3 regions of the Phyllobacterium sp. GQ127 genome follow, and region 3 is predicted to be linked to each of the others. Evidence: predicted binding sites of a transcription regulator. Region 3 holds the regulator's gene; each other region holds the start of a gene.
The links. The regulator PhoB, encoded in region 3, activates phosphate uptake and scavenging genes when phosphate is short. The targets are predictions, from matches to a motif close to TGTCATNNANCTGTCAT.
Positions count from the first base shown of each region.

Region 1: the regulator PhoB is predicted to act here: its motif matches at 5,275-5,291, upstream of AC6CHM_RS14365 (DUF2794 domain-containing protein).
Region 2: the regulator PhoB is predicted to act here: its motif matches at 4,670-4,686, upstream of AC6CHM_RS00970 (RNA degradosome polyphosphate kinase).

Region 1 covers NZ_JCAXDZ010000003.1:476,157-483,945, reverse strand. The annotation lists gene AC6CHM_RS14385 (ornithine cyclodeaminase) at 1-976, shown strand, start outside; gene AC6CHM_RS14380 (type III PLP-dependent enzyme domain-containing protein) at 967-2,301, shown strand; gene AC6CHM_RS14375 (PLP-dependent cysteine synthase family protein) at 2,298-3,365, shown strand; gene AC6CHM_RS14370 (MATE family efflux transporter) at 3,409-4,788, shown strand; gene AC6CHM_RS14365 (DUF2794 domain-containing protein) at 4,877-5,248, opposite strand; gene AC6CHM_RS14360 (DUF1223 domain-containing protein) at 5,628-6,482, opposite strand; gene acnA (aconitate hydratase AcnA) at 6,589-7,789, opposite strand, start outside.
Region 2 covers NZ_JCAXDZ010000001.1:181,967-189,755, reverse strand. The annotation lists gene AC6CHM_RS00980 (MFS transporter) at 1-814, shown strand, start outside; gene ppx (exopolyphosphatase) at 821-2,332, opposite strand; gene AC6CHM_RS00970 (RNA degradosome polyphosphate kinase) at 2,391-4,583, opposite strand; gene AC6CHM_RS00965 (zinc-finger domain-containing protein) at 4,765-5,010, shown strand; gene AC6CHM_RS00960 (FAD-dependent monooxygenase) at 5,007-6,269, shown strand; gene AC6CHM_RS00955 (amino acid ABC transporter ATP-binding protein) at 6,403-7,206, opposite strand; gene AC6CHM_RS00950 (amino acid ABC transporter permease) at 7,219-7,789, opposite strand, start outside.
Region 3 covers NZ_JCAXDZ010000003.1:213,246-221,034, forward strand. The annotation lists gene AC6CHM_RS13040 (ABC transporter ATP-binding protein) at 1-39, opposite strand, end outside; gene AC6CHM_RS13045 (BMP family protein) at 313-1,311, opposite strand; gene AC6CHM_RS13050 (hypothetical protein) at 1,524-1,757, opposite strand; gene AC6CHM_RS13055 (chloride channel protein) at 2,029-3,822, shown strand; gene AC6CHM_RS13060 (ABC transporter ATP-binding protein/permease) at 3,989-5,842, shown strand; gene phoB (phosphate regulon transcriptional regulator PhoB) at 6,006-6,692, opposite strand; gene phoU (phosphate signaling complex protein PhoU) at 6,709-7,437, opposite strand; gene pstB (phosphate ABC transporter ATP-binding protein PstB) at 7,461-7,789, opposite strand, start outside.

The DNA of each region.
Region 1 (7,789 bases), 260 kb from region 3:
CACACCTGCAATTCACATCCTTACCCGTTCCGATCTTGCCGACATTGAGCTGCCGCCAGCTGATATTATCCGGCTCGTGGAAGATGCTTACGCATTCTATGCAAATGGACAATCCCGTTGTCCGACAAAGCTTATGATGCCGCTACCACTCGAGCAGCGCGATGCCGTTGCCTATTCAATGCTTGGTTATGATGGCGCACTCCAACAGGCCGGGTTCAAAACCTCGTACCGTCAAGGCGCCGAGAGCGCGGAAAAATATTACACCACTATCAGCCTTTACGATGACACAACCGGTTTGCCATTTGCGTTGATGGACTGCCATCGCGTAGGCGGCCTGCGCACGCCTGCAACAACGGCACTTATTGCCAGGAGTTGCGCAAAAGAGAATGCCAATTCTGCATTGATGATTGGAACCGGAGCACAGGGCATAAATACGCTTCCTTTTCTTTTGACCGCTCTTCCAGATATCGAAACGCTGCGGCTTTTCGGGACGCACCCGGACGGCATAGCTGCCAGCTTGGAAATGTTTGCACGCTATTTTCCGGGTCGTAGCATCGAGCTGGTAACGGATGTTCCCGCAGCAGTTGCCGAATCTGACATTGTGATCGCCGCCTCGGGTCGTGCCGCCCATCCCAAAGTTGAGACCAAATGGCTGAAACAGGGTGGATTGCTAATTTCGGTCGCAAGCAAGGGCGTCGCAGGCGGAGCGCTGGGTGATGCCGACTATGCCATTGCGACAAATGAAGGTCAGCTGGGCGTCACGGGAAAACGTCTTGCCGGACCCGATGGCATTGCCAGAATTGATGCAGAACTGCCTGATATCATTGTCGGCCGCAAAAGCGGACGCCGTTCACAGCAGGACCGCGTATTTGCTTTCAGCAGCGGCATGATCATCACAGACATTCCTGTTGCCCATGCACTTGCAACAAGAGCCATCGCCGCCGGACGCGGAAACAGGATTGAGCTATGGAAATAGGCCTCAACTCCGTACGCGCCTTGGAGCGCCCCTGGGCGCAGGCTGTAAGGCAGGATTCCACCCTTCTGCGCCAGATCAGCAATGCAATCGAGGGCCCGTTTCATCTCATCCACCCGGATAGTTTTGCCGCCAATCTCGAGTCATTCCAGACTATTCTCAAACAGCGCAATGTGAGCGGGCATGTCTATTTCGGCAAGAAGGCCAATAAAGCGGGAGCGTGGTTGCGCGAAGTGGCAAAACTGGGCGGCTCAGTTGATGTTGCCAGTGTCCCGGAATTTGTTCACGCTCTGGCAAACGGTATTTGCGGCAGTAATATCGGTGTTACGGGAGCAGCAAAGAGTGATGATCTTCTCTGGCTGTCTTGCCGCCATAAAGCAACTGTCGCTATTGACGCCTTGGACGAACTGGAACGGGCAATCAGCATTGCCAAGTATTCTGTTCCATTGCAGATTTTGCTGCGGGTGCTGCCTCCCCGTGCGCCCAATAGTCGTTTTGGGCTGAACCAGGCAGACCTGGATACTGCGCTGAAGCGTTGCGCCGAATCCCGTGAATACGTCATCATGAATGGCTATTCTTTCCACCTTGATGGCTATGCGGTCGCTCCGCGTGCTGAATTGGCATTGGCGCTCATTGATCGCTGCCTTGAAGCGCGCAAGCAAGGGTTTCCCAGTGCCGCTATCTCAATTGGCGGCGGCTTTGCCTGTCATTATATCGATGAGCAGGACTGGCATTCCTTTCTTGAAGCAATGGACCCGTCACAGTTTCACGCCGGGAAGACCTTTAACCACTTTTATCCATACTACCAGTCGCCAACCGGCGCCGCGATGCTGGATGCCGTACTCCAATCACCCGCCACGACTGGCACTTTGGCTTCGCGCCTCACTGATGCGCAAATTCAGCTCTATCTGGAACCTGGAAGAGCTCTGCTGGATGGGGCGGGGATGACCGTCTTTCCTGTGCAGGGATATAAACAGAACGACAAACACGGGATCGTTACGGTTGCAGGGATCAGCATGAGCTTGTCCGAGCAATGGAAGAACAGTGAGTTTCTGCCTGCACCATTTCTTGTTCAACACGGAGAGGCTCGGCCACAGAACCCCGTCAGCGCGGCGATCGGTGGATCGAGCTGTATGGAATATGACGTCCTGACGTGGCGGAAAATCAATTTCCCTGCGCCACCTCGTTATGGCGACCACATCATCTACCCCAATACTGCCGGCTATCAGATGGATAAAAATGAAAGCGAGTTTCACCAGCTTGCCTTGCCCCCCAAGATCGTCGTGACCGAGGACAATGAGCGTTTTACGTGGAGGATTGACCGATGAATGTGTATAGCAATCCTTCCTTTGAACGTATTAAAACCAAATCTTCCGAGCTGATTGGCGACACACCATTATTGGAGCTGTCGCGCACCGGTTCGGGCAGCCGGCTGCTGCTGAAATTGGAACAGTTTAATCCAACCGGCTCATGTAAAGTGCGGATGGCCCGGGAGATGATTCTTGCGGCCGAGCGCGATGGCAAGCTCAAACCAGGAGGACATATTGTTGAACCAACCTCGGGCAATACAGGAACCGGGCTTGCATTGATCGCTCTTGAGCGTGGTTATAAATTTACGGCCGTTGTGGATAATCATGCCTCGCGCGACAAACTGCGGGTCATGCAAGCGATGGGCGCCGAGCTTGTATTCGTGGAAAGCAATACCGAGGGTCCGAGCACGGTTGCCAGACGCCGTGTAGCTGGCGAGATTGTAAAGGCTACCGGCGCTTTCTGGCCGGATCAGCACTACAATCCGAGCAATAATGAGGGCTATACCGGGCTAGCCATGGAACTGCTTCGGGATGTTGGAACAGATATCGACTATCTGGTTGGCGCGGTGGGAACAGGGGGAACACTGTGTGGAACGGTCAAAGAACTGCATCGTCTCGGTTCTCATGTGACAAGCATTGGCGTGGAGCCTGCCGGATCGATTATTTTCGGCGGAGCCCCGGGCAAATACTGGCAGACCGGGGCCGGAGCGCCGGCCGGTTTTACGGTTGGACCCAATGTCGAGCACGAACTGATCGATGAGGGCCTTACAGTAAACGATATTGATGCGTTCACGGCGGCACGTGTGGTGGCGCGCAGAACCGGCCTTCTCGTTGGCGGCACTGCAGGCGCTGCCATCCACGTTGCTCTCAAACGTTTGGCGCTCGTGGAGCCAAAGAGCATTATGGTCGTCCTGGTTTGTGATGCCGGAGAAAAATATCTCGACAGCGTTTTCAATGATGATTGGCTTAACGAGCGGCAGCTTCTGGACAAACCGGCGCATCGTCGCCTTGACCAGCTTTTTGACGCCTATATTGAATCGATAAGGTTGGCATCAGTGCCTCCGACGACGTTGTGGGCCTAAAGCGATGCCGATAAATTTCAGACAGTATAAAGAAATTCTGGATTTGGCTGCGCCCATTGCAGGTATCCAGTTTGCCCAGGTTGCCCTGACAAGCACCGATCTGCTGATGATGGGTTTCATCAGTGTTCAGGCCGTTGCAGCCGGGGGCCTTTCGCTGCTGCTTTATAACCAGTTGCGTACCATGTGCGTTGGTATGGTGACGGGGGTTGGCAATCTCATTGCTGCTTCGGTCGGACGCAGCGAGAAACGTACCGGAACATCTGCAATTGACGACGTCGCGACTGACGAAATACGCGACCTGCTGTGTGCCTCAATGTTGATTGCAACAATTGCGGCGACGATTGCCGGCGTCATATTGGTGATTTTCAGCCAAATCCTGACTTTCCTTGGCCAAGCGACTGCGGTGGCAACTTTGGCCAAGCCGATCATGCTGACCTTGGCCCCGGGCTTGCTGCCAATGCTGTGGCTAAACGTGTTGCGGCAGTTCGCGGTCGGCATGCGCCGCGCCGGTTCCTTATTGACCGTTACGATAATATCCATAGCCGTCAATGCTGGCCTGAACCTGATCTTCATCTATGGTTGGCTCGGGATACCTCCGCTTGGATTGGCTGGAATTGGCCTTGCCACCACCCTGGTTCAGGCATGGACATTTCTGGTCTATCTGAGAACCGTCCGGCGTGATGATGCGCTCAGGCCTCTGCTTGCGCTCGATGGATGGCGGGCACGCCCGGCAACATTGGCGATGATTACCCGGATGGGCCTGCCGATCACGCTGACATATGGTTCGGAAGCAGCCATCACTTCGATAGCAACGGTTTTCATGGGAACCTTCGGGCCATTAGCATTGGCGGCTTCCAATATCGTCAATCAACTTGCCTATATTGTTTACCAGCTCAATATTGGCCTTTCGCAAGGTTCATCAATTCTTGTGAGCAGGACGGTCAGCAAGGGGCAGGCAGATCAGGTCAGCGCTATTGCACGACGAACATTCGCGATCAGCTTCAGTGCAATGGCAATTATCGGCCTCGTCTACGTGTTCCTGCCTGAAATAGTTTTGCTTCCATTTCTCGGTGGCCGGGCCGATCCATCCCTGTTCGGGGCGGCAGCCACATTATTATGGTTCGCCATTGCGCACCAATTCTTCAAAGGCTCACAGAATATCTGTGTCGGCTTGCTACGTGGGCTTGGAAAAACGAAAGTGGCCCTGTTCAATACACTTGTGGGCTACTGGCTTATCGGCATTCCCGCGATGGTGTTGTGCGCATACGGGTTCGGATGGGGCAGCTATGGCATCTGGTTCGGGTTGTGCCTTGGCTTTGGCAGTACAAGCATTCTGTTATGGTGGCGCTTTATTGCGGAGCTTAACACCGCCCGGCTGGCCATTTCTAAAAATCAGCAAGCTTTCCAGATAATATCGGGCTGATGCGCTTCAGAAAGATAAAGCCATGCGTGAGCAATGTTTCAAAGATCGCGCTTGGCAGATTTGGCATGCACTATCGAGCGGGCCTGCTCTAGCTGCGTACGATGCTCAGCGTCTTGTCAAAAATGCGCAAGACCCTGTCGAGTTCGTGCCCGCGTTTAAGAATAAGGCCGCCTGCGGCGATAACGCTATAGGCACCCTGTTTGCGTGACAGTTTCGGGTTCTTTTCAATGCGGAACATCGGGACTTCGCTGGTGCGCCGGAAAACCGAAAAGATTGCCCTGTCGGAAAGATGGTCAATGGCATAATCCCGCCATTCGCCAGCGGACACCATAAACCCATAAACACGCAAAATTTGATTGAGTTCGCGCCGGTCGAAGGTAATCGGCAAATCATTGTTTCGAACGAGGGGGATGAGTTTCGCCTGGCGCTGCGAATCGTCGCCACCTGCATTGCTTTCCATCAATCAACCGCCTTTGAATTTGTCGTGTGACACCTGGATGACAATAAGGTGACCCCATCTGGACAATTTTACAAGCTTGCAATTTTCTTACTGCGCAAATTTTGTGAAAACAGTGCCTTCGTTTCCGCACCTCACGAACCAATACGGGGTGAAGCCAATGGTGATGATGCGACACATTCTCGCCATCTTCCTTACGCATTGCCGCCGAAATTCAAACCGAACATCCAGCTGTGTTGCCAGAGATGGTTTGATCAGGGCAGTTCGATTACCCAAGCCCCCCGCCCAAGCGGATTGTTCAGATCAGATCAATAATCTCAGTATATTTGGCAACATGCCCCAATAGCTCAGGCCGGATTTATCCGGCCTGTTTTTCTTTCAGCTATTTGGACGCCATGATTGACGCACCGATGATTGGCCCGGGCTTGCCGTCGCCAAGCATCTCTTGCAACAGCACCGCGCAACCTGAGGCCTTCTTGCTGGCAAGCTCACTCATTGGGATCTCGATCTTTTGAGCATTGCCATCCCACATGCCCACGGTTTCCATGGCACGAACGCTATTGGCATAACTCACCATACGTCCGGTATTTTCGCCGCCGGGGATAGAGACGATGCTCTCGCGATTGAAATATGCAAGGACGACACGGACAGGATTAGCCGTAACCGATCCTGAGCCTATATCAATAAGAAGCCGGTTTTTTGCAGCTTTCTCAATGGAAACGGACACTGTCAGCCCCATGGGTGTATTGCGCATATCGGCAATGCGGCGGCGAATCTTCGTTTCGTCCTGCCCATTCATATGCTCGCGTCCATTGACGATGACCTGCGGCGTATAAACGCCATTGAGACTCAAGGCTTTGCGATATTCGTTCTGGCGTTCGGTGTTTTCGGGCAAAGCAAGATTGTCGGTCCAGCCCCGATAGTCCCAGTAGTCGACATGGAAAGCCAGCGCCACAACCTTTCCTTCCCCCGCCAGTTCTTTGAGAATAGCATCGGCAGGGGGACATGAACCGCAACCTTGCGACGTATAAAGCTCGACGACGCCTTCCGGCTTGGTTCCCGCATCTTCTGCGCAGACCGGAACCACATAAGCAATCGCTGCCAAAACGGGCAGGCCGATCGCCAAGAGTTTTGAAGTGGTGCGCGTAAGCAAGATTGCGGGGCTTTCTTCGTGAAATTTATAAATCTTATCTGTCAGATTGGTTGCCAGAAGATTGATAGGAGTCCGTTCATTCAAGGGGAAGTCACTTTGAGGTGAATTCGATCACGAATGCTGTACCATTCAACGATGAAGGGCCGCCGATCGCCCGGCGGCCCTTCAAAATCAATTATATGATGTCGAATCAGGCAGCCAGATCGCGCAGAACATATTGCAGGATGCCGCCATTCTTCAGATACTCCAGTTCATCGATAGTATCGATGCGGCAGATCAGAGGAACCTGCTTCACTTGACCATCAGCGAATGTCACTGTCGCAAATGTTTTCTGGCGGGGCTGGATCGTGGCAAGCCCCTCGATGGAGACAATTTCATCACCCTTCAGACCCAGTGACTGCCAGCTTGTACCTTCTTCAAGAACGAATGGGACAATGCCCATGCCGACAAGGTTCGAACGGTGGATACGCTCGAAAGACTGAGAAATAACCGCGCGAACACCGAGCAGATTTGTTCCCTTTGCCGCCCAGTCACGTGATGAGCCATTGCCATACTCCACGCCAGCGAAAATCACCAGCGGCACATTCTCGCGGCGATATTCCATTGCCGCATCATAGATCGGCATTTCTTCCTTGGTTGGATAATGGATGGTGTAACCACCTTCGCGGCCATTCTCACCCAGCATGTGATTGCGGATGCGGATATTGGCAAAAGTACCGCGCATCATCACTTCATGGTTGCCACGACGCGTGCCGTACTGGTTGAAGTCCAGCGGAGCCACGCCATGATCGGTCAGATACTGCCCGGCAGGTGAGGCGGCCTTGATGGAACCGGCCGGAGAAATATGATCGGTCGTGATCTTGTCGCCGAACAGGCCAAGAATGCGCGCACCCTTGATGTCGTTGACAATGCCCGGGGTTTTACCCATGCCGACAAAGTAAGGCGGGTTCTGCACATAGGTGGAATTGTCATCCCATGCATAGGTCTGACCGGCTGGCACTTTAACGTTCTGCCAATTTTCATCGCCCTTAAACACATCCGCATATTTTGCCGAAAAGAGCTTGCGGGTAACGTTCTTGGTGATGAATTCCTGGATTTCATGGCTGGAAGGCCAGATATCCTTGAGGAAGACAGGATTGCCATTCTGATCTTCGCCGAGCGGCTCGGTTGTCAGATCCTTGGTAACCGTTCCGGCCAAAGCGTAAGCGACAACCAGCGGCGGCGATGCAAGATAGTTAGCCTGCACGTCCGGCGATACGCGGCCTTCGAAGTTGCGGTTGCCGGAAAGAACAGCAGCAGCAATCAGACCCTTATCATTGATGGTCTTGGAGATCGGCGCAGGCAATGGACCGGAGTTGCCGATGCATGTGGTGCAACCGAAGCCGACAAGA
Region 2 (7,789 bases), on a different contig from region 3:
CGTAATGTCCTTGATGTTCACCCTCTTCATTATGGTGCCGATGCTGGCTCCAGCTATGGCGCAGGGAGTGATTTTTATGGCTGGATGGCGTGCCATTTTCGGCATTTACCTCGCTATGGCGATGATCCTGGGTCTTTGGCTGGTGATTCGGCAACCGGAAACACTGCCGGTCGACAAACGCATATCCTTCCGGCCGAAACTCTTGATACGGAATGGCAGGCGCATTTTGGCAAAACGCCGTGTGGCGCTGCTGATCGTCGCGACCGGGATGGTGTTCGGATCACAGCTGCTTTACCTCAGCACGGCAGCCGATTTGTTTTTCGACGCTTATGAGATCAAGGAAACATTTCCCTTTTATTTTGCGGTGCTGGCCGCAGGAATTGGACTTGCATCATTTCTCAATGCCAAGCTCGTACAGCGGTTTGGAACGGATGCCATGACGCGTGCAGCCTTTATGGGATTGGCAATAATCGGTCTTCTGATGTTGATTGCATCCGTGCTCTGGCGTGGGCACTTGCCTCTGGTGGTCCTGATGGTCTTCACCTTTTCAGCCTTCTTTACCATCGGCATATTGTTCGGAAACCTCAATGCCATGGCTATGCGCTCTCTGGGACAGGTTGCTGGCTTGGGCGCATCTTTGATCGCATCCGGATCGAGCCTTATTGCCACCCTGTTCGCCATCGCTATAGGGAGCTTCTATGATGGTATGACAATGTATCTGGCGGCAGGATTCTTTATCGCTGGTATCAGTTCGCTCGCTTTGGCGCATTTCGCTATGAAAAGCGACGCTTCGCCGGTAGAGGCGGCGCGTTGAACAAGATTACTTGCCGACTTCCATTTTAAGCGGCTTGCCGATGAGCTTTGCCAATTGCTGCAGGCGTCCTTCGGTGACATCGCCGATGAGATCAGCTTTCGATTTATCCACCACAAGGCTGATGCCATCAGAGGTGTTTTTCCACGAAAGATACGGCACGACGCCGGACATGGAAGCCGAAAATGGATAGGTAATCCGCATGATGGCGGCCAGAAGACGCGAGAACTCCAAAAGTCGCGGGCTGGCAATCGCCGCAAGCTCCGGGTCCGGTACGCTATTGGCAACCCCTTCATGACGGAAGAAATTGGCAAGCGCTATATAGGCGCGGCCAGGATGATCAATGCCGACAAAAGCGGCATTGGAGATCATGTTCAGCGCCTGACTGCCGCGATAATCGGGATGCGCCCGCCAGCTTATATCTGCAATCAGGCAGGCCGCGCGCCGGTAGCGCTTCTCATCATCAGTCTCTTTATAACCCAGCGCCGCGAAAGCATCGCCGCTCCAGTCGGCAAGTTCACGCGCATAGGCAGGCGAACGTGCACGCAGTGTCGCCAGTTCCTCGGCGGCAGAAATGAGCGGGTCATTCAACTGCTCGCTCTCGGGCAAGAGCGAATAGAGAAAGCCCTCACGCACGCCAAGTGCCGAAAAGACTACTTTCGACGGCTTCATGATCTTGATTGTTTCAAGCAATGCAATGGCGCCGTAGGACAAGAGCGCCCGGCGGTTTTTTGAGACATCCTCAATGCCGCGCATATTGTCCACATCACCGACAGCAACGCGCTTGAGGAAGCGCTGGGCTTCTTCGAACGGAATTTCATAATGATGCATGACGTGGAGCGGATAATGTTCCGCACTCATATGCAGCTTGGCAAGGTTGCGCCACGTTCCTCCAACCGCATAAAAGGCCCTGCCCTTGCCATTGGCAAGAAGCTTGGCTGTGCCGAGGGTTTTTTGAGCGATGCTCAGCGCTTCGGTCAAATCGCCTTCAGACATATCCTGCAGGCGCAGACCACCAAGCGGCAAGGTTATGCCATCACCGATCTTACGGCCTTTGACGTCGACAAGTTCCAGACTGCCGCCGCCAAGATCGCCCGCAATGCCGTCAGGATCATGAAAACCGGAAATGATGCCAAGCGCCGAATAATAGGCTTCTTCCCGGCCCGACAGAACCTTGATGGGTTCTTCAAGGATGGCTTCCGCTTCGCGGATAAATTGCGAACCATTTTCCGCCTCACGTGCGGCGGCAGTGGCAAGCACATCCAGCGACACGGCACCGGCCTGCTCGGCAAGCGCGCGAAACCGGCGGAGCGCGCGCAAGGCGCTCTGCACGGCTTTGGCATTCAGCTTTTTGGTTTTGACCAGTCCCTTGCCAAGACCACACAATATCTTTTCATTGAAAAGAACCGTGGGCGAGCGCGTAACACCTTCATAAACCACAAGACGCACGGAATTCGAGCCGATGTCGATGACAGCGGCCGGTCGGCGTCCCTGCACACGTCCCTGTGCTGCCGATATCATAAAGTCTGGGTTCCCAAACCGGTGTATCGGCAGTCACCAGAGAAAGTCGCAATTAAATTCATTTTTCTTTCGCCGCTTTCCGCTTGCGATGGGCAATCAATCGAGGCGCAGAAGATTTCAGCGACTTGCCACGGCCTGAAAGGCTAGGATTGGTCATGAAATATTCCTGCGCATTAAAAGCATCCTCCCCATCGGCGGGAGCGATCCGTCGCGAGGTTCCATCTGCAAGTAGCTCATAACTCTGCTGGTTGTCGAGAAGGTTTGCCAGCATAATCTGTGAAAGAACCTGTTGATGCACAGTTGGATTGGTGATGGGCACCAAAGTTTCAACACGGCGGTCAAGATTACGGGTCATCATATCGGCTGAACCGAAATAGACCAGAGCGTTTTCCGATGGGAGCGGCTTGCCATTGCCAAAACAGAAAATACGGCTGTGTTCAAGGAAGCGGCCCACGATGGACTTTGCGCGAATATTCTCCGAAAGCCCTGGCACCTGCGGACGCAGGCAGCAAATGCCACGCACGACGAGATCAATTTCCACGCCGGCACTGCTGGCTTCATAAAGCGCATCGATAATCTTCGCATCGACCAGCGAATTCATTTTCATCCAGATTGCGGCAGGACGGCCAGCTTTCGCATGGGCGATTTCCTCGGCAATATGCTGAAGAATGCGAGGACGCAGCGTGATCGGGGAAACGGCAAGCTGCATTTCGCCGGAAGGCGGCGTATAGCCTGTGATGTAGTTGAAGATTTGCGCCACGTCGCGGCCAATCGAAGGCTCGCATGTGAAGAACGACAGATCCGTATAAATCTTTGCGGTGATGGGGTGATAATTGCCGGTGCCCAGATGCACATAGCTGCGCAACTTGTTTTCTTCGCGGCGCACGACCAGCGACATTTTCGCATGGGTTTTCAACTCGATAAAGCCGAAAACGACCTGTACGCCAGCGCGCTCCAGATCGCGGGCCCAGCGAATATTGGCCTCTTCATCGAAACGCGCCTTAAGTTCGATCAAGGCAGTAACGGACTTACCGGCATCTGCGGCATCAATCAGCGCACGCACGATCGGGCTATCATTTGAAGTACGGTAAAGTGTCTGCTTGATTGCAACGACATCCGGATCGGCAGCGGCCTGACGCAGAAATTGCACCACGACATCGAAGGATTCGTAAGGGTGATGGACGATGATGTCTTTCTCGCGAATCGCTGCGAAGCAGTCGCCACCATGTTCCCGCACACGTTCAGGAAAACGCGGATTGTAAGGAACAAACTTCAGGTCCGGGCGCGCAATGCTGACAATTTCCGAAATCATATTGAGCGCAAGCAGACCGCCAAGCACGCTGATACGATTATCCGGCACACCCAGCTCCGTAGCCACAAAGCTGCGCAGGGATTCAGGCATTTCATCATCAAATTCGATGCGGATCACCTGACCGCGGCGACGGCGCTTCAGGGCGCTTTCGAACAGGCGAACCAGATCTTCCGCCTCTTCTTCAACTTCAATATCGCTGTCACGGATGATGCGGAACGTGCCGGCACCCTTGACCTCATAGCCAGGGAAAAGCCGCCCGGTGAAAAGGCTGATCGCATCTTCAAGAGATAAGAAGCGGTAGCGACCGCTATCATCCGGTATCTGGATAAAGCGCTTGAGCGCCTGCGGCAGGCGCAGGAGCGCCGTCATTGGGCGGTTATCCGTGCTGCGATTCAGCAGCATGGCAATGGTGAAGCCGAGATTCGGGATAAATGGAAAAGGATGCGCCGGATCAATGGCCAAGGGTGTTAGCACAGGATAGATGGTTTCGAGAAAATGATCCTCCAGCCATTCCTGCTCAGCTTTGGTCAAACGATCAGGCCGAACAATCTCGATGTTCTCCCTGATCAATTCCTCGCGCAAGGCACTCAGACGCAGCTGCTGGGCGGCTTGAAGTTTGCCGACTTCCTCGAGAACGAATTCCAGCTGTTCCTGCGGCGTGCGTCCATCATCACTGCGACTGGAGACGTTTTCGCGCACCTGCCCGGCCAGACCGGCAATGCGCACCATGAAGAACTCATCCAGATTGGCAGCCGAAATAGACAGAAAGCGCAGGCGCTCAAGCAAGGGCTGATGGGTATTTTGCGCTTCTTCAAGCACGCGGCGATTAAATTGCAGCCAGGAGAATTCGCGGTTGACGAAGCGATCAACGCTGGTGTGCAGATCCGGCAGAGAGACATTCTCAACAGGCTGCGGAATGGTGGGCGATTGGTCGTTCATCAATATTCTCCAGCTAAAAAAATTTCCCGCAAAATGCGGACTTAAGAGCGCACCATAGACAAGTCTTTTGACAGTTTGATAGCAATCGTCTTGAAATCGTAATCAGGATGATACAAACCGAAGCGAAAGAGAAGTCAAATGCCAAACATGCGTATTTGACGAGACGATTCAGGAGCGAAAAATGGCTGGCCACAGCATCCCTCATTTCCAGAACAGCGCAGGACATGCGACCATTGCCATCGGCGTGAAGGAATTCATGTGCGTGGGTGCCAACCCGCCTTTCGACCATCCGCATGTGTTTCTCGATCTGGGCGATGACAATGAAAAAGTTTGCCCCTATTGCTCCACGCTTTACCGCTATGACGCTTCGCTGCATGCCGATGAGACCGTCCCAGCGGGTTGCACCTATGTGGACAGGGCCGCTTGAACGCATCGCTCATCGATTTAAAGACCGAACGAAACAGGCGCGATCCCAATCCTGACCAGATTATTATCGCCGGCGCTGGCATTGCCGGATTGACGCTGGCGCTTGCCTTGAGTGCCAAAGGTTTTTCAGTTCAGATATTTGAGAAAAGCGCGACGCTGGCCGAAGCCGGTGCCGGAGTGCAGCTTTCCCCCAATGCCACGCGGATATTGCAGCAGCTCGGTGTTCTCGACCAATTAACGCCATCCTCGGTTGAACCGCAGGCAATTTGTCTTGCAGATGGTTCGAGCGGCGAAATGTTGCTTTCGCTTGATGTTGGTCATGTGGCCCGCACGAGATGGGGCTCACCCTATATTGTCTGCCACCGGGCCGATCTGCAAAATGCCTTGCTGGAACAGGCCCGAAGCCAGCCCAATATAGCTATCCAGCTGCAATCAGCGGTGACACAGTACAAGCCTGACGCAGATGGCATTATCGTTCGCGTTCAATATCACGATCGTATCGAGGAACATCGCGGGGCTTTGCTCGTAGGTGCCGACGGCGTCTGGTCGAATATGCGCACTGCCATGTCCGACATGGAGCGCGCGCGCTATACATCGACGATTGCCTGGCGTTCGACAATCGCCGCTGACCAGTTGCCAAAGAGCTTCACGTCCCTGCTGCCTCAGGGCATCAATGTTGTTGCCTGGGTTGGTTCAAACGCTCATCTGGTCGCCTACCCGATACGTTCCGGTGAAATGTTCAATTTCATTGCTGTTGCCCCGGATCGCCAAGGCGGACGGCGATGGGACGCTGGGGCTGTGCCGGAAACGCCAAGCCAAAATTTTATCCGGGAATTCAATCTTTGGCATCCCGGTATTCGCGACATCATGCTGGCGGGGAGACCTTGGACTTCATGGCCATTGTTTGAGCAGCGTAAATGCCGATACCGGATAAAGGATCGCCTGGTGCTGATCGGGGATGCTGCCCACGCGATGACGCCATATGCAGCGCAGGGAGCGGCCATGGCTATCGAGGATGCATGGGCGCTGGCATCTGCCTTGGGGGAAAATATCGCAGCATGGCCATCGGCTTTAGACGCGTTTGACAAGACCCGCAGCAAACGTATCAAAGCAGTGGTGCGGCGCGGCGCGATGAACCAACTCGCCTATCATGCCAAGGGGCCAATCGCCATGGCGCGCAATATGGTTATGCGCAAACGCCCTGCCGAAAAGTTTATCGAAGGGCTGGATTGGCTCTATGGATATGATGGCCAGATTTGAATGCAAAAACCCTCGCCGAAGCGAGGGTCATGAGCGCCCAAAAGGGCTTGCAGGCCAAATATAAGAAAAATGGATTGCAGTATCAAACAGGCGGCCATAAGGCCGCCGTTTGGTAACATTGCAGAAAACTATCTCAATGAAGAATCTGGCTGAGGAATAGCTTCGTGCGTTCGTGCTGCGGATTATCAAAGAACTCGGCAGGAGCGTTCTGTTCAACGATCTGGCCCTGATCCATAAAGATAACGCGATTTGCAACCTGGCGCGCAAAGCCCATTTCGTGGGTTACGCAAACCATGGTCATACCTTCTTCAGCAAGCTGCACCATTGTGTCGAGCACTTCCTTGATCATTTCCGGATCAAGGGCCGACGTCGGCTCATCAAACAGCATGATGCGTGGATTCATGCAGAGCGAACGGGCAATGGCCACGCGTTGCTGCTGACCACCGGAAAGCTGACCCGGATATTTATTGGCCTGTTCGGGGATTTTGACGCGCTCAAGAAAGTGCATCGCAATTTCGTCCGCCTTCTTCTTCGGCATCTTGCGTACCCAGATTGGGGCCAGCGTGCAGTTTTCCAGGATAGTTAAATGCGGGAAGAGATTGAAATGCTGGAACACCATGCCGACTTCGCGCCGAACTTCGTCGATCTTTTTCAGATCGTTGGTAAGTTCGATACCGTCAACGAGAATCTTGCCGCTCTGGTGCTCTTCCAAACGGTTGATGCAGCGGATCATGGTCGACTTACCTGAACCGGACGGACCGGCAATGACGATACGCTCGCCGCGCATCACCTTGAGGTTGATGTCCTTCAGGACATGAAAATCCCCGTACCATTTGTTCATATTGATGATCTCAACGGCAACGTCTGTCGTGGAGACTTGCAGGAGCGAATGGTCGACGTGGATTTCTTCCGGGTCGATAATGTTTTCAGTTGTCATATACGTATGCTCCTAACGTTTGTGGCCAGTGTCGAGACGATTTTCCATGAAGATGGAATAGCGCGACATGCCGAAGCAGAAAATCCAGAAGACGAAACCGGCAAAAACCAGACCGGACATGGGGGTTTGCGGCGATGACCAATTTGTATCGTTGAAGTGCTGACGCACCGTCCCGAGCAAATCGAACATGCTGATGATCGAAACAAGCGATGTATCCTTGAACAGACCGATAAAGGTGTTGACGATACCTGGGATTACCAGTTTCAACGCCTGTGGCAGAATGATGAGGCCAGTTTTCTGCCAGTAACCGAGTCCAAGCGAATCCGCACCTTCATATTGCCCTTTCGGGATGGCTTGCAGACCACCACGCACCACTTCTGCCATATAGGCCGAAGCGAATAGCGCAACACCGATCAGCGCCCGCAGGAACTTATCGAACGAAACGCCCGGCGGCAGGAACAATGGCAGCATATAGCTGGCCATGAACAGAACCGTCACCAACGGAATACCACGCACCATTTCGATAAAAATGACGCACAGCATCTTGATGACCGGCATTTTCGAGCGCCGTCCAAGTGCCAGT
Region 3 (7,789 bases):
GACAGAGCCATTCTCCGCCTGTCCTTTTGTCTGTATCATGTCTCTGCCTCACCAAAAGCGATCTTGTCCATTTCCCATATTATCCTTGGCATACACATCATGCGTGGTTCGCCCTTCGACAAGCTCAGGAAGCTCACCATGAGGAAGGTGGCGTTTGGCAAGAAGCAATGATTTGCACAGTCGCGATTATCCACGCAATCAACCCACCTCCCTCGTGGCGAGCTTCCTGAGCTTGTCGAAGGGCGAACCACGCAGCGCAAACTGTGCAATTAATCCACCCTCTTCAATGCGTTATAGTCTGCCTTGATTGCCCTATTTCGTCGATTTGGGTTCCGCGTCATTGATCTCGATCTTCAGCGTCCCCGCCTTGATCTCGGCTTCCTTGGCTTTTGCGATCGTGATTGATTCCGGGGTTGCAAGCTTTTCATCGACGACGATGCTGCCGCCGCCGGCACCGAGGAATGAATAGATCCCGAAATCAGCCGCTTTGAAGCTGCCCGCCTTCACCTCCGCGATCGCCTTGTCGGCCGTCGGCTCAAAATGCCAAAGCGCGCTGGCAAGAACTGTCCCGGGATAATCCTTGGATGTATCGATCACATTGCCAATGGCCAGAACGCCGCGCTCCTTGGCAGCATCGGACACGCCGAAGCGTTCGGCATACATAATGTCCGCACCGGCATCGATCATCGCGAATGCCGCTTCCTTGGCCTTGGGCGGATCATACCAGGAATTGATAAAGGTCACGAGGAACTTGACGTCAGGATTGGTTTCCTTGGCGCCTTGAATAAAGGCATTCATCAGCCGGTTAACTTCCGGAATTGCATAGCCACCGACAAGCCCGATTATATTGCTTTTGGTCTTGGCGCCAGCAATGAGCCCGGTCAGATAGGCAGGCTCCTGAATGAAATTATCAAAGGTGGCAAAGTTCGGCTCTACCGGCGGTAGCGAAGAACCCATGAGGAATTTGATATCTGGATATTCGGCGGCAACAGCGCGCGAGGGCTTTTCAACGCCAAATGCCTCGCCAACAATCAGATTTGCTCCCTGTTCGGCATATTCGCGCATAACGCGCTCATAATCCGTATTGGAGACATTTTCCGAGTAGGAATAGTCAATATCGCCACGCTCCTTGGCGGCATTTAGCGCCAGATGAATCCGGCTAACCCATTGTTGCTCAATCGGAACCGTGTAGATGCCAACCACTTTGATTTTTTCCTGAGCTGCCGCCGGTCCAAAAGCGGCCATTGTCAAGGCAGCGCCAGCGACGAGCCCGATGAAAGCCCTGCGGCCTAATTGGAAAACAGTTTTCATATCATTCCCCTTATTGTTTATTTTTTGATCACAACCCCATCACCGCTACTTAATAGGCAATGGCAGTTTTTCGCAATGTGAAAGGGAAAATGACAAGAGGATTATCGAAATTCTGCACAGCTCAACTGCGCAAGAGCACCAAAAGAAATTGGCGCCGTGTCGGGCAGGACAGGCGCCATCTCATGCCGGAAGGTCCGGTATATCATGCAGCTCTATTTCGGGCAGCACATTGAACGCTCTGCCGCACCCGGACGATAAAGCCAATTGGGTGGCATTTTCAGAACGTGAAATGCGCGTTCCTGTCTTTGCGGTGCCTGGCTCAGCCTGCCGACGCGCGCCATTAATGTGCGAACCTCATCCGACTTCACGCCATCACTCGCCATCATTTGACGGATGATCGGTTCAGCCAGCAATTCGTTCAGTGTTGGTTCAATCGCTTCCAGCATGATTCTCTCCTCAAATGATGACAGTGCTGGCAATCTGACCGCGCTCAATGTCGCTTGCATGTCGTCATTATGGCGGTTGTAAGAATTGCTTCAGGCGATCTGAAAAATCTTGCCATAAAGTGGAAAACTCCAAAAGCAATCAATGGACGCATGCGCATGCATCATTTGAATTTTGCTGCCAAGCGGCTTAGGGTCAGGGCTTGTCGCTATAACCAAAAGACGCCCGAAACGGCATATTTTCCCGCAGTTCGAATAATTCAAAGACCGTTCCATGCTCCGTAAGTTTACATTGCGTCGTCTCGGCGTCTTCTCCATTTTTCTCGCACCGAGCCGCTTGCGTGCCTTTGCACGAAGTCATGAAGCAGGCCTTGTTCTGGTTGCCGTACTCGTCGGCATTTTTTCAGGTTTCGTCGTGACCGCGATGAGCCGCATCGCCCAATATCTGCACTTGGTGATCTTCAACCTGCAACCCGGTGAACGTCTGTCATCATCAATGTCCGCAAGTCATACGGCGCTCTTTTTCGCTCCAATTGTGGGGGGTGCTATTCTTGGTGTCCTGCTCTTCCTTCTGGCGCTCTACCGTAAAAAGCCGATTGTCGATCCGATTGAGGCGAATGCCCTGCATGGTGGCCGTCTCTCACTCAATGACAGCATCATCGTCACCGTCCAGAATCTGATTTCCAATGGCTTTGGCGCTTCCGTGGGACTGGAGGCAGGTTATACCCAGCTCGCCTCCGGTTTGGCGTCAAAGTTTGGTCTGTCCTTGCGCTTGAGACGTTCGGATATGCGCATCCTCGTTGGTTGCGGCGCTGCCGGCGCTATCGCCGCCGCGTTCAACGCTCCGTTGACTGGCGCATTCTATGCCTTCGAGCTGATCATTGGTTCCTATACTATTTTAAGCCTGACACCCGTTGTTGCCGCCGCACTTGTATCCAATCTTGTCGCGCGGGCACTTGCCGGTGATAATTTCGTTATCGACATTGGCGAGTTCGGCACCGTTGTTCCCGCCGACTATGTCCCGGCGCTTCTCCTCGGCTTGCTTTGTGCCGGTGCTGGTATCGCGCTGATGAAGGGCGTCGCTTTCGTTGAAGAACTCGCCCGCAAAAGCTTCATCCCATTCTGGATGCGACCCGTCCTTGGCGGTGCGGTTGTCGGCGGACTGGCCTTGATTTCACCGCAGGTGCTGTCGGGAGGTCATGGCGCGCTGCATCTCAATCTGGATTACACAGGGCCTATTGCCGGCATTATCGGTATTATCCTGCTGAAAGCGCTTGCGTCCGCCATTTCCATCGGTTCGGGTTTTCGCGGGGGCCTGTTCTTCGGCTCACTTTTCCTAGGTGCACTCCTTGGCAAACTCTTTGCTTTTTCCGCACCCTATGTCTTTGCCCACGCAACCCTGACGCCCGTGACCTATGCGGTTGTCGGCATGAGCGCTCTGGCAGTCTCGGTGATCGGTGGCCCTTTGACGATGACCTTCCTCGCATTGGAAATCACAGGGGACTTTCCGATAACGGTTCTTGTGCTTGCCGCTGTCATTGCGGCATCCATTACAGTCCGGAACACATTCGGCTACTCCTTTGCCACATGGCGCTTTCACTTGCGGGGTGAAAGCATCCGTAGCGCCCATGATGTGGGTTGGATTCGCAATCTGACAGTGGCCAAGCTGATGCGTACAGATGTGCGCACGGCTTCCGACAAGATGAGCATCAGCGAATTCCGTCAGGAGTTTCCGCTCGGCTCAACGCAACGTGTCATCATTGTCAGCGATGAGAATAAGTATGTCGGCATCATAATCGTTGCGGAAGCGCATTCAGGCATCACGGAGACAACCGATGAAGCGCAACCTATTGGCCCATTGATCAAATATCAGGGTGAGTATCTACAACCGCAAATGAATGCGCGACAGGCCGTACGCCTGTTCGACAATGCCGAAGCCGAAGCTTTGGCCGTCGTTAATGACATTGTGGAACTGAAGGTCGTCGGGCTTTTGAGCGAAAGCCACACGCTGCGGCGATACAGTGAAGAGCTCGACCGGCAACGCCGACACGTGTCCGGCGAAATCTGATCGCTCATCATATTCGCAAATTTTAACCCCATTTTAACCACGGTTTGTTGCAATGCGTAACATTGTGTTACTGTAATTGGAATCAAACCGGGGCAATCTCTTGCAATCAGGCACCAAGTCAGTTGGGAAATCATCTCCCGTCAACGGAAACTCCGCATTGGCATCAATGTGCAGCTTCTGGGGACTGCTTAGGGCGTACTGGACCTCCGAGCGCTGGGTTGAAGCCTGGACGCTGACAATCGCCATTGCGCTTTTGACCGCCGCAGCCAGCAAGGCCAGCGTCTGGATGGCGATGGCGTCGGGCGAGTTGATCAACTCGCTGGTCGATATACACGACCCTTTTGTCGTTAATCCGCTCAATGTGATCCTCGCAAATGCCGGTATTCTCGTTGCAATTGTTGCAGTCAAGGAAATTGGCTTCATCGGTGTCCGTCATCTCCTTTCGACAACCTTGCATCGTAAATGGCGCGGCTGGCTCAATGGCCGCTTCGGTGAGGCGCTGCTTGATGAACAGCACACACATTATCATTTGCAGCAGGGAAGTTCGGCGGAGCAGACTCCCGACAATATCGACCAGCGCATTCAGGAATCCATCAAGGGAATGACCGGCGGCGCCATTGGGCTGGCCATGGGCGTGCTGGGCGTCACAATGTCCATTCTTTTCGTGGGCCAGAAACTCATTGAACTTTCAACGCCAATACCCGGCCTTGATTTTCTTGGAGATTATGGCAGTGCCACGCTGGCCTTTACGGCCATTGCGCTCTACGTGCCGGTCAGCACATGGATTGCCATGCGTATTGGTCGCGCTCTTGAAAAACTCACCCTCGCCATGCAGCAATCCGAAGGCAGTTACAGAAGTGAGCTGACCACATTGTTGCGCCGCAGCTTTCAGGTTGCCGCTGCCAATGGCGAGACTGTTCAAAAGTCGTTAAATGACAAGCTTTACAGAAGCGTCGACAATAATTGGGGGCGTTTCAATGTGTTCGATGCCTGCTATATGTCGTTCACCTCGATCTACAATTTCTTTTCCGCCCGTATTGTCGCCTATATACCCGGTCTTCTGCCCTATATGGGTAATACGATCAGCTTCAAGAACTATATTACCGGTTCCGAGCTTGTTGGTTCGATGATCAATGAATGCTCCTGGTTTATCCATGTCATGCCCGCAATTGCCAATTTGAAGGCAAATGCACGGCGCGTTACCGAATTGGCCCAAGCGGTCGAGCGTGTCAGCCAGCCCTCGGAATATTATCGGTCCACCGGTGTCAGTGAGTTCAAATTTGCAACACAGCACGAAGCCTTTGGCGTCTCGGTGCGGGGACTTGAATTGATGCACCGCGACAGCGAGGCCAAGGCTTTTCTCACGCTTGGAAATATGCGGTTGCGCAAGGGCCAATGGGCTTACATCAAGGGCGATTCCGGTAGTGGAAAAACCTGTTTGCTCAAAGCAATGAACGGGCTTTGGGGCTATGGCCGTGGTGAAATCTTTTACCCGAAAGATGCGGCAACGATGTATGCGGCGCAAGAGGTCAAACTTCCCGGCGTCTCGCTGAAACAGCTCGTATGCCTCCCAATGGATGAGAGCCGTTTTGGCGATTCCTCCGTTGCGGCCGCCCTGCACCGCGCCGGCATGGGCGACTTTATTGAAAACCTTGGTGAAGAATGCCGCGATGGCACGTCTTGGGACCAGCTCCTGTCGGGTGGTCAGAAGCAGAAACTGGTGCTTGCGCGCATATTGCTGCACAAGCCTGCGGTTTTGTTTCTTGATGAAGCAACCGGCGCGCTGGACCCGGACTCCAAGATCGCCTTCCATCAGGCCATCAAGGATCATTGTGCCGGAACCACCGTCATCAGCGTGATGCATGAGATCGAAGCGCCACGCTCGGTTACCGGCGAAAACTTCTATACGCATATTTTGGAGATCAATGGCGGCACAGCTATCCAGCGGCCACTTCTGGAGACATTGGTCGAGCCAGATCCGCTACGAGCAACAAACTTCCCGCTGATTGCCGCCGAATAGCCCTTTTCGGAACACGGCACTTTTTGTCCGGCAGAAGCAGTTCTGTTTAAATGAGACTACCGGTCATTTGCGCAAGCCGTCTCTAGCGCAAATTGGCTCATATAACGCCAATTCTGTTTCCCGGCCGAGACAGGAATTCGATAAAGAAAAACGCGATTTAATCCTATCCGAAGGAATAGCCTGCACCGCGTACGGTCCGGATCGGATCAAGCGATCTGCCAATATTGATTGCCTTGCGCAAACGGCCAACATGCACGTCAACCGTACGGTCATCGACGTAAATATCCGCGCCCCATACATTGTCCAGGAGCTGTCCGCGCGAGAACACCCGGCCTGGGGACTGCATCAGGAATTCCAGCAGGCGGAATTCTGTCGGTCCGAGCTTGAGTTCACGCTCTTTACGGAAAACCCTGTGCTGTTCGCGGTCAAGTTTCAGATCTCCAAAGCTCAACACATGCGACAAGAGACTTGGATTGACCCGGCGTAGCATGGACTTGATGCGTGCCAGCAATTCCGGTGTCGAGAACGGCTTGACCATGTAATCATCCGCACCGGTTGAAAGACCGCGAACACGCTCGCTTTCTTCACCGCGCGCGGTCAACATGATGATCGGCAGGATTTCTGTCTCGCGCCGAGCACGCAGGCGGCGGCAAAGTTCAATACCGGAAAGGCCTGGAAGCATCCAATCGAGGATCAGCAGATCCGGCACCTTTTCGCGCAAGGCGATTTCGGCTTCGTCACCACGGCTGATGGTTTCGACAATATAGCCTTCTGCCTCCAGATTATAACGCAGGAGAACACTGAGGGCATCTTCGTCTTCAACGACTGTGATTCTGGGAGCTATAGGCATGGTCTGCTTCCGGCAATTATGGCGTTACTGGCTCGTCAAGAATAACGGTATGCGACTGATCTTCCTTCGGGCGTTCCGCCGGAAGCTGTGTTCCCGTTACAATGTAATAGACCGTCTCGGCGATATTGGTGGCATGGTCACCGATGCGCTCAATATTCTTGGCGCAGAACAAAAGATGCGTGCAAGCGGATATATTGCGCGGATCTTCCATCATATAGGTCAGGAGTTCGCGGAACAGCGACGTGTAAAGCGCATCAATCTCATCATCGCGTTCACGGACGATATTGACCTGTGCCACCGAGCGTGTTGCATAAGCGTCGAGAACATCCTTAAGTTGTGTCAATGCCAGTTCTGCGATGGTCTGCAGGCCGCGATAGACAGAGAGCGTCTGGCGCGTATCGTTGACGGCTACGACACGCTTGGCAATGTTCTTGCCAAGATCGCCGATACGCTCAAGATCGGATGAAATGCGGATCGTGCCGATTACTTCGCGCAAGTCGATCGCCATTGGCTGGCGCTTGCCGATGATGGTGATCGCCTTTTCGTCAATCTCGCGCTGACCGGCGTCGAGGATAAGGTCATCAGAGATCACGCGCTGGGCAAGCGCATTGTCCGAATTGACCATGGCCGACACAGCCTGTTCGACCATGCGCTCCGCATGTCCGCCCATCTCTGCAATCTTGTGCGTCAGAAACTTCAGTTCATCGTCATAAGAGCGGACGGTGTGTTGTGCTGTGTCAGTCATTGTCTAACCCTCTTCCCGTGAGATCAACCGAAACGTCCGGTAATGTAGTCCTGCGTGCGCTTTTCGGTAGGGCTGGTAAACATCATTTCAGTGTCACCGACTTCAACAATATTTCCAAGATGGAACATTGCCGTGCGTTGCGACACGCGTGCCGCCTGCTGCATTGAGTGCGTGACGATGACGATCGTGTAGTTCTGGCGCAATTCGTCGATCAGTTCTTCAACCTTTGCCGTCGCGATAGGATCAAGCGCCGAGCAAGGCTCGTCCATCAAAATCACTTCCGGACTGACCGCAATGGCGCGCGCGATGCAAAGACGCTGCTGCTGTCCGCCGGAAAGACCGGTGCCAGATT